2 regions of the Priestia sp. GS2 genome follow, and region 1 is predicted to be linked to the other one. Evidence: predicted binding sites of a transcription regulator. Region 1 holds the regulator's gene; the other holds the start of a gene.
What was found. The regulator LexA, encoded in region 1, represses DNA repair genes until DNA is damaged. The targets are predictions, from matches to a motif close to CGAACATATGTTCG.
Positions count from the first base shown of each region.

Region 2: the regulator LexA is predicted to act here: its motif matches at 1,403-1,416, upstream of uvrB (excinuclease ABC subunit UvrB).

Region 1 is NZ_JAZGJX010000001.1:879,029-883,492, reverse strand. Features, by position in the region: gene tkt (transketolase) at 1-302, opposite strand, end outside; gene V2145_RS04555 (DUF896 domain-containing protein) at 482-712, opposite strand; gene V2145_RS04550 (YneB family resolvase-like protein) at 777-1,448, opposite strand; gene yneA (cell division suppressor protein YneA) at 1,524-1,859, opposite strand; gene lexA (transcriptional repressor LexA) at 2,004-2,624, shown strand; gene V2145_RS04535 (hypothetical protein) at 2,732-4,177, shown strand; gene V2145_RS04530 (GH25 family lysozyme) at 4,199-4,464, opposite strand, start outside.
Region 2 is NZ_JAZGJX010000001.1:3,551,874-3,556,337, reverse strand. Features, by position in the region: gene V2145_RS18225 (sigma-54 interaction domain-containing protein) at 1-1,182, opposite strand, end outside; gene uvrB (excinuclease ABC subunit UvrB) at 1,474-3,453, shown strand; gene uvrA (excinuclease ABC subunit UvrA) at 3,461-4,464, shown strand, end outside.

The DNA of each region.
Region 1 (4,464 bases):
CCCGGTGTCTTACTTCCCCATTGACGGAAGTTTTTTAAATCGTCGATTGATAGGTCATAGCCTGCTAAGTGTAATAAGCTATATAAAAGTGCTGAACCATGTCCTGCTGATAAAACAAAGCGATCACGGTTAAACCAATCTGGATTTGATGGATTAATGTTCATAAACTTTGTCCATAGCGTGTAAGCCATTGGAGCTGCTCCCATTGGCATACCTGGGTGACCTGAGTTTGCTTTTTCGATAGCATCAATTGATAAAGTACGAATTGTTGCAATTGAAAGATCTTCAATACGTTGTGTCATAACTCTTCATTCCTTTCAAAACTATGTATATATGTAATCATACTAATGATTCACGATTTTGTACAATATTTGATTCGTTTTTTTTCGTACTTTTACATTTTTCGTTTCCAAACGCAAAAATATACAAAAAACTAGAGAAACTCATTTCTCTAGTTTTTGCACCACAGCAAACTATCGCCTTAGTGTAGACGCTTCTTTTTGCTATCTTTCAGTTTTTTAGGGGTTACGTCATTCCCTTTTTCATCAACGACTTTGATTGTATGAAGGTGATTTGTCATTGATTGACGGAACGTTTGTAAGTATTCTTTACGAAGCTCTTGCTGCTCTGTGGCTTCAGCTTCTGTTAAACCTTCCGCCTTTGATTTTTTAGATAGGTGATTGATTCGTGCCATTTTATCTTTAGACAACATTTTGTCAGAACTCCTCGCTTTTTAATACAATTTAAACCATAATACAATACGTACACACATCTTACTAAATCTCTTGTTTTTTAGCAAGAAGCTCGCCTTGATCATCGCAGTACTCCTGATAGCGACGATGTACAGTTGCTTTTGACACCTTATAGCCAAAGCCCTTTAGGGTGACAGCAATTTCTGCAAACGTTAAGCCGTTGTTACGTAGTTGTACAATCTCTTCTATAGGAACTTCCTTTCGGTCTCTACCTGAGTTTACATGCTGGTTCTTTAAATTATGCTCTGGATGATAACCATTGGCAACCGCTCTTTTCATCCCTCGTTTAATCTTTGCATTATGTAATTTCCTTTGATGTTCCTCTACCAAGCTAATGATGTTTAACAACATGGAATCAGCTTCTGATAGCTGTAGCTGTCCCTGATGACTAATCGTATAAATTGCTACTTTTTCCTTATTTAATGCATGTAATAAAGCAATCCTTGCATTCCCTCGTCCTAGTCGTGTCTCATCCTGAATGAGCAAGGTCGAAACACCTTCTGATTTTACCAATTCTAACACTTCTAATATTCCTTCTCGGTCAACTTCATAACCGCTTGCTTTTTCAGAGATAACTTCACCAACTGTAAAATTATGCACCTTAGCAAGCTGCATTAACTCTTCTTCCTGCCTCTTTAACGATGTTTCTTGCGCTTCTTTATCTGTACTTACTCGACAATAGATAACTGCTTTCATCTATCTAGCTCCCTTTCTTTATTTCAAAATAATAAAACCCCTACCATCATTTAGCAGGGGACTCGTAGTTCTAGTTCATTTATCAAAAGCAATCTGATGATCACTTGCTAACTCAGATTTTAGTACCGGAATATATAGCTGATCTCCCGGAGAAAGCGACTGTGTAGATGGAACAGTTAGCTCATTCATATTTTGGACCCATTCTACAAATTCGTTTGGTGATAAATTATGATGCTTACTATATTCTTGGGATAATTCCCAAATAGTATCACCCTTTGCAATGGTAACAGTTGTGTATTTTTCTAACTCCACTCTATCTGCTCCTAATAATAACGTCAAGACATATGTAAGTGCGGCGATAACCACAAAAAAGGTAGTGTAATGCTTAATAGATTCAATTAATGGTCTCATCTCAAATCCCCCTCAGAATGTATGTTCTCATTTTATTGCGAACACCCGTTTCTGTCAATGGGTTTTTTCGAACTTATGTTTGTATATTATATATAGCCATGATATAATTTATAGCAAAGAATAGCTAAAGATGAGGTGAAATATATGAAGCTATCAAAACGGCAACAAGAAATACTAGATTTCATTAAGCATGAAGTGAAATTAAAAGGATATCCGCCATCTGTTCGTGAAATTGGTGAAGCAGTTGGTTTAGCATCTAGTTCAACAGTTCACGGGCACTTAGCTCGTTTAGAAAGCAAAGGGCTAATTCGTAGAGATCCAACAAAACCAAGAGCAATTGAGATTCTTCAAGCAGAGGCTGATGTGACCATTCCACACAGCGCAGTGATAAATGTTCCTGTTATTGGTAAAGTTACGGCGGGTTTTCCAATTACTGCAATTGAAAATGTAGAAGAGTACTTTCCATTACCTGACAAGTATGCCTCTCCTGATGAGCAAGTATTTATGCTAGAAATCATGGGAGAAAGTATGATTGAAGCTGGTATCTTAGATGGAGATATGGTAATTGTTCGCCAACAACAAACAGCTAATAACGGCGATATTGTTGTAGCAATGACCGAAGACAACGAAGCAACTGTAAAACGTTTCTTTAAAGAAGATAATTTTGTTCGCTTACAGCCAGAAAACTCTACAATGGCACCTATTATCTTACGCCATGTAACTATTTTAGGAAAAGTCATTGGAGTATACCGTTCTATTCATTAAAACAAACCAGCTGGAAAATCAGCTGGTTTCTTTATGTTTTTTTTTGGTCAAATATAGGTATATTACTTAAAGAGCCACAATGAAAAACGTAAGGGAGGGATTTTTTAGTGAATAAGCCGCAAGCAATGAACTCTCCTTTTCAAGATATTACACCTAATCGTGCAATGAATATGTTCTTGTTTCCTTTTTCTTTTAATCGAAAAGAGAAAAAAGATTTAATTTCCGCTCTTAATAAACATGAGTTTGACTTTTTTTCTCTAGAAAATAAAGATTTAGAAAAGAAATTTTATAGCGAGGACTACTTTGTTTCTCATGCTAGTCTTGATCAATATTTTCTTCCTTATATTGAATGTATTCTTTTTCCTCAATCAACGAAAGAAACTGGACTTATTCGATTTTCAAAAAAAATGAATCAAGAGATTACATTTGAAACAAAGGCGTCAACCATTTTAAACGAAGTGTTGTCTATTGATATTTTTTTATGCCCATTTGAAATCGGTGTAATGACGATTCGTACCGAAGTAAAGGGAAACCATTATTCGTACGATGACGTCATTGAATTTATGAATCAGTTTCGCGTATTGGAGCCTAAACTGGCTGAAGAGCATGGAGCAACCATTACATACGAAAATAAAACCTATGATAAAGTACAAGATTATATTTTTTCAAATTTAACCCCGTTTCTAAAACCTTATATTGAGCAAGAAACACAGCACAGCAAACACTTTGGAAGTTTGCCTTATTTTATTGATGAACGCATGTACGTACTAAGTTATGTGACCGTCAACAATGAACAGCCTATTAGCAGTGGAACATTATTTCGAACTGGACAACTGAACAGCTATGATACTGGCGGTAAACCATTTATTTCAGCTAGAAACCAACAATATATTGACGAATACAATGATCAACACGTATACAAGCGATGGATGCCCGAAACATACTATGTTGTAACAGATCACGTTTTTTCTTGTATTTCACATTCAGCTGATGAAGAGACGGATCAAATGTTAATGAATCATCTATTTGGTCAGCACTACTATAATTTATTTTTACATTTCTTTTATAAGATTGTACTATTGAAACTATCTTATCAATATTCGCAACTTACATTTGAAAAAGACCAAAATGACATTGAACGACTCATTCGCTCCATCACGCTCTTTTCGGGTAAATACTTGTTTTTAGAAATCAGTTCCCGAACGGAAGGGCAAGAATTTTCTAGACTTTTCAAAAAGACGTTTCACATTGATTCACTCTATCAAGAGGTGAAAGAAACACTTGGGACTTTATATCAAAATCAAGAAAAAATTGCAGGGAAGCGGCATAATTATCTACTATTAATTTTAACAATCTATACTGTCTTATCTGGTATCTATGGAATGAACTTAGTTATCGAAAGCTGGAATAAAAACCTAAATTGGAGTGCGATAAAAGATTATTCAATGTTTGAATACATCGCATTTATCGTTGCCTTATCAGGAATTACAATTAGCATTAGCCTAGGTATAAACGCCCTATATAAGCTAATTAAAGACCGCCTTCAACAATGACGAGCATAGGTTCTATGCTCGTCATTGTTCTTTCATCACTTTCTCTAATTTTACTCGAACATTCGGTCCGTAAATTCCATCTACTTCCTTTGGCAAATAGACCTTTTGAAAACGAGCAACCGCATCAGCCGTATTTGCTCCATAAATTCCATCTATGCCATGATTAGGAGCCGATTTATTAGGATAAAAGTAAACTGATGCCAGAGCTTTTTGAAGCGTGTATACTTCTTCTCCCCTTGCTCCCTTCTTTAATATGCTCTTGGGGAGAGAAGATTTAGGTCTTTTCA
Region 2 (4,464 bases), 2.7 Mb from region 1:
TAATAGGATAGATGTTGAAGCCATAATCCTTGTATTAACTTGAACTTGCTCATTACTTCCCGTCATGTAATAAGCAGCGTTTTCGAGATAGTCACACAGTTTAATTTGAACATCTAAAGGCATCTTATGAACATCTTGAATAAATAAGGTTCCGTTAGCTGCTAGCTCTAATTTTCCAGGCCTTTTATCGGTTGTAGGCTGTGAGAATACGCCTTGCTGATATCCGAAAAGCTCCATATCGATGAGGCCAGGAGGAATAGTTGCGCAGTTTAGCGTAATAAAGGGTTCGTTTCGTCTTGTACTATCGTAATGAATAGCCTGAGCAAGTAGTTCTTTTCCAGACCCTACCTCTCCGGTTAATAAAATAGGAATATTTGTAGACGAGACCTTTTTAGCCATTTCTATCTCTTCTTCAAGGGAAGAGTTCTCCCCAATAATAGAAGAAAATAAGCTCTTATCACCTACCAATGGGTCTTGTTCGACTTCTTCGTGCAGTCGAATAATATTGGTAATATCATGCTCGGTTGCCACTGCACCAATCACTTTATGACCTTTTACAATAGGTGAAGCATTTACTAACACATGCGTTTCTTTATTTGGCTTATGGTATGCGCCTCGGATTGGTCGACCTTCGTTTAAGATTTTATGTAGCACAATGGATTCATCATCGAAGTACGTATTAATAAACTCGCCAACAATTGCTTGTTTAGCGATTTTGTACGTATTTTCAGCCGCTGTATTCCACAGTACTACTTTTCCTTTATCATCAACAACCGTCACAGCATCGTTAATGGTTTCTCCCAGCGTTTCAAAATAAGAGAAAACATCTTCATTTTCAGCTTGTAGATAGTGAATCCAATCGGAAGGATGAAGTACACCGTGAATAGAATTAGTTTCGTATGCTTGGATAAGAACTGGACGCTCCCAGTTAACCTTTGATGTTTTGAGGTCAAGCCAAGTAGATATAGTAGAAGGAGACCAGTTGGTTTTATAAATCCAATCAATAATAGGCATGCTCATCGAAGCACTCTGGAGGGCAAACTGTTCTGTTGTATGAAAGATGTAATAATGTTTATCAAAAACGATAACATATTCAAAGTTAGAAAGTTCGGATTTTATCTGGGACATGGATGTAGATGGACTGGTTAAAATAAAGGAGTCGTTTATTTTAATTGAGCTCATTGGATTGTACTAAACCCCTTTCATATTCTTACTTTTCATTAAATGTATCATACTTTTTAAAAGGTCGCAAAGCGCTTCTTTTGATCTATTTTATAGCTAATTTGCAAAGGGATTATATATTTGCTCAGACTGGGTATACAAATGAGAGATGAAGAAACAAGGAAAATTTGAACAGTCAAATACTATTGAGTTCCATTATATAAAAAGAAGTGATAAAATACGAATATAAGTTCGTGTTTTAGGAGATTACGGTACTATAATTTTTAACACTAAGGGAATGGAGGCCTCTCTGTGGCAGATCAATTTAAGCTAGTATCCTCATATGAACCTCAAGGGGATCAGCCTAAGGCAATCGAAAAAATTGTCAAAGGTATTCAGGAAGGAAAACAGCAGCAGGTGTTATTAGGTGCAACAGGAACAGGTAAGACCTTTACGATTTCTAACGTAATTAAGGAAGTTAATAAGCCTACCTTAATTATTGCTCATAATAAAACGTTAGCTGGTCAGTTGTATAGCGAGTTTAAAGAGTTCTTTCCGGATAATGCAGTAGAATATTTTGTAAGCTATTACGACTATTATCAGCCGGAAGCCTATGTTCCACAAACCGATACGTTTATTGAAAAAGATGCAAGCATTAATGACGAAATCGATAAGCTGCGGCACTCTGCAACGTCTTCGTTGTTTGAGCGAAAAGACGTTATCATTATTGCCAGCGTTTCTTGTATTTATGGATTAGGTTCACCGGAAGAATATAAAGAAATGGTTGTCTCGCTTCGTGTCGGCATGGAAAAAGAGCGAAATCAACTACTTCGAGATCTTGTTGACGTACAGTATGAACGAAATGACATCGACTTTAAACGCGGGACGTTTCGCGTGCGTGGAGATGTAGTGGAAATTTTTCCAGCGTCAAGAGATGAGCGCTGCATTCGCGTTGAGTTTTTTGGTGATGAAATCGATCGGATTCGTGAAGTCGATGCTTTAACTGGAGAAGTACTTGGCGACAGAGAGCATGTTGCTATCTTCCCAGCGTCTCACTTCGTAACTCGTGAAGAAAAGATGAAAGTAGCCATTAAAAATATCGAGAAAGAGCTTCAAGAACAGCTTGAAAAGATGCGAGAAGCAGGCAAGTTACTAGAAGCTCAGCGCCTTGAACAGCGCACAAATTATGATTTAGAAATGATGAGAGAGATGGGGTTTTGTTCTGGAATTGAAAATTACTCTCGCCATTTAACACTACGTCCACCAGGATCAACACCATACACGCTGCTAGACTTCTTTCCAGAAGACTTTCTTCTTGTGGTAGATGAATCACACGTGACTATTCCACAAATTCGCGGAATGTATAACGGAGACCAAGCGCGTAAACAAGTGCTGGTTGACCACGGCTTTCGCCTTCCGTCCGCGCTTGATAACCGCCCGTTAAAATTCGATGAATTTGAAGATCATATTCATCAAATTGTTCATGTTTCAGCAACACCAGGGCCTTATGAGCTTGAGAAAGCGCCTGATGTCATTGAACAAATTATTCGACCAACAGGATTACTAGATCCGAATATTGAAGTGAGACCAATTGAAGGCCAGATTGATGATTTGATTGGTGAACTTCAAGATCGAATTGCGAAAAACGAGCGCGTTCTCATTACAACGTTAACGAAAAAAATGTCAGAGGACTTAACCAATTACTTAAAAGAAATAGGCATTAAAGTACAGTATTTGCATTCTGAAATTAAAACGCTTGAGCGAATTGAAATTATTCGAGATTTACGACTTGGTAAGTTTGATGTTTTAGTTGGAATCAACCTTCTAAGAGAAGGGCTCGACATTCCTGAAGTGTCACTTGTTACAATATTGGACGCAGATAAAGAAGGATTTCTACGATCAGAACGATCACTTATCCAAACGATTGGTCGAGCAGCGCGTAATGCCAATGGGCATGTTATTATGTACGCAGACCGTATTACTAACTCAATGGAAATTGCGATTAGTGAAACAAAGCGTCGTCGTAGCATCCAAGAAGAATATAACGAAAAACACGGCATTACGCCGCAGACGATTCAAAAAGAAGTTCGCGGTGCCATCCGAGCAACAATTGTAGCTGAGGATACTGAAAGTTACGATCAAGCACCTGCATTCGATAAAATGACTGGAAAAGAAAAACATAAAGTAATTCAAGAAATGGAAGAAGAGATGAAGGAAGCAGCTAAAGCTCTTAACTTTGAACGAGCCGCTGAGCTTCGTGACCTCATTTTAGAACTAAAAGCAGAAGGGTGATAGCAAGATGGCGATGGAGAAAATCGTAATAAAAGGCGCGCGCGCTCATAATTTAAAAAATATCGATATTGAAATTCCGCGTGATAAGCTGGTCGTACTAACCGGCTTATCAGGTTCTGGTAAATCATCGCTTGCTTTTGATACGATTTATGCAGAAGGTCAGAGACGTTACGTGGAGTCACTATCCGCATATGCTCGACAGTTCCTTGGTCAGATGGACAAGCCGGACGTGGATTCCATTGAAGGTTTGTCTCCGGCTATCTCAATTGATCAAAAAACAACGAGTCGTAACCCTCGTTCAACTGTAGGAACGGTTACAGAGATTTATGATTATTTACGTTTACTGTTTGCGCGTGTAGGGAGACCAACTTGTCCAAACCATGGAATTGAAATCACGTCTCAGACCATTGAACAGATGGTCGACCGTATTTTAGAGTATGAAGAGCGTACAAAATTACAAGTGCTTGCTCCCGTTGTATCTGGACGAAAAGGTGCACATGTAAAAGCTTTAGAAGACATTAAAAAGCAAGGCTATGTGCGCATACGTGTAGACGGAGAAATGCGTGAAGTAACAGAAGAAATTGAGTTAGATAAAAATAAAAAGCATTCGATTGAAGTAGTTATCGATCGAATCGTCGTAAAAGAAGGCGTACAATCTCGTTTATCTGACTCTTTAGAAACGGCTCTAAAACTTGGTGATGGAAAAGTTATTATCGATATTATCGGTGAAGAAGAGCTCTTATTTAGTGAGCATCATGCATGCCCGAAATGTGGTTTTTCCATTGGGGAGCTTGAACCTAGAATGTTTTCATTTAACAGTCCTTATGGCGCTTGTACAGCATGTGATGGATTAGGCATGAAGCTTAAAGTGGACGCTGAGCTGGTGATTCCGGATGATACATTAACATTACGAGAGAATGGTATTGCTCCTTGGGCTCCAACAAGCTCTCAGTACTATCCACAAATGCTAGAAGCAGTCTGTGCTCACTATGGCATTGATATGGATGTAGC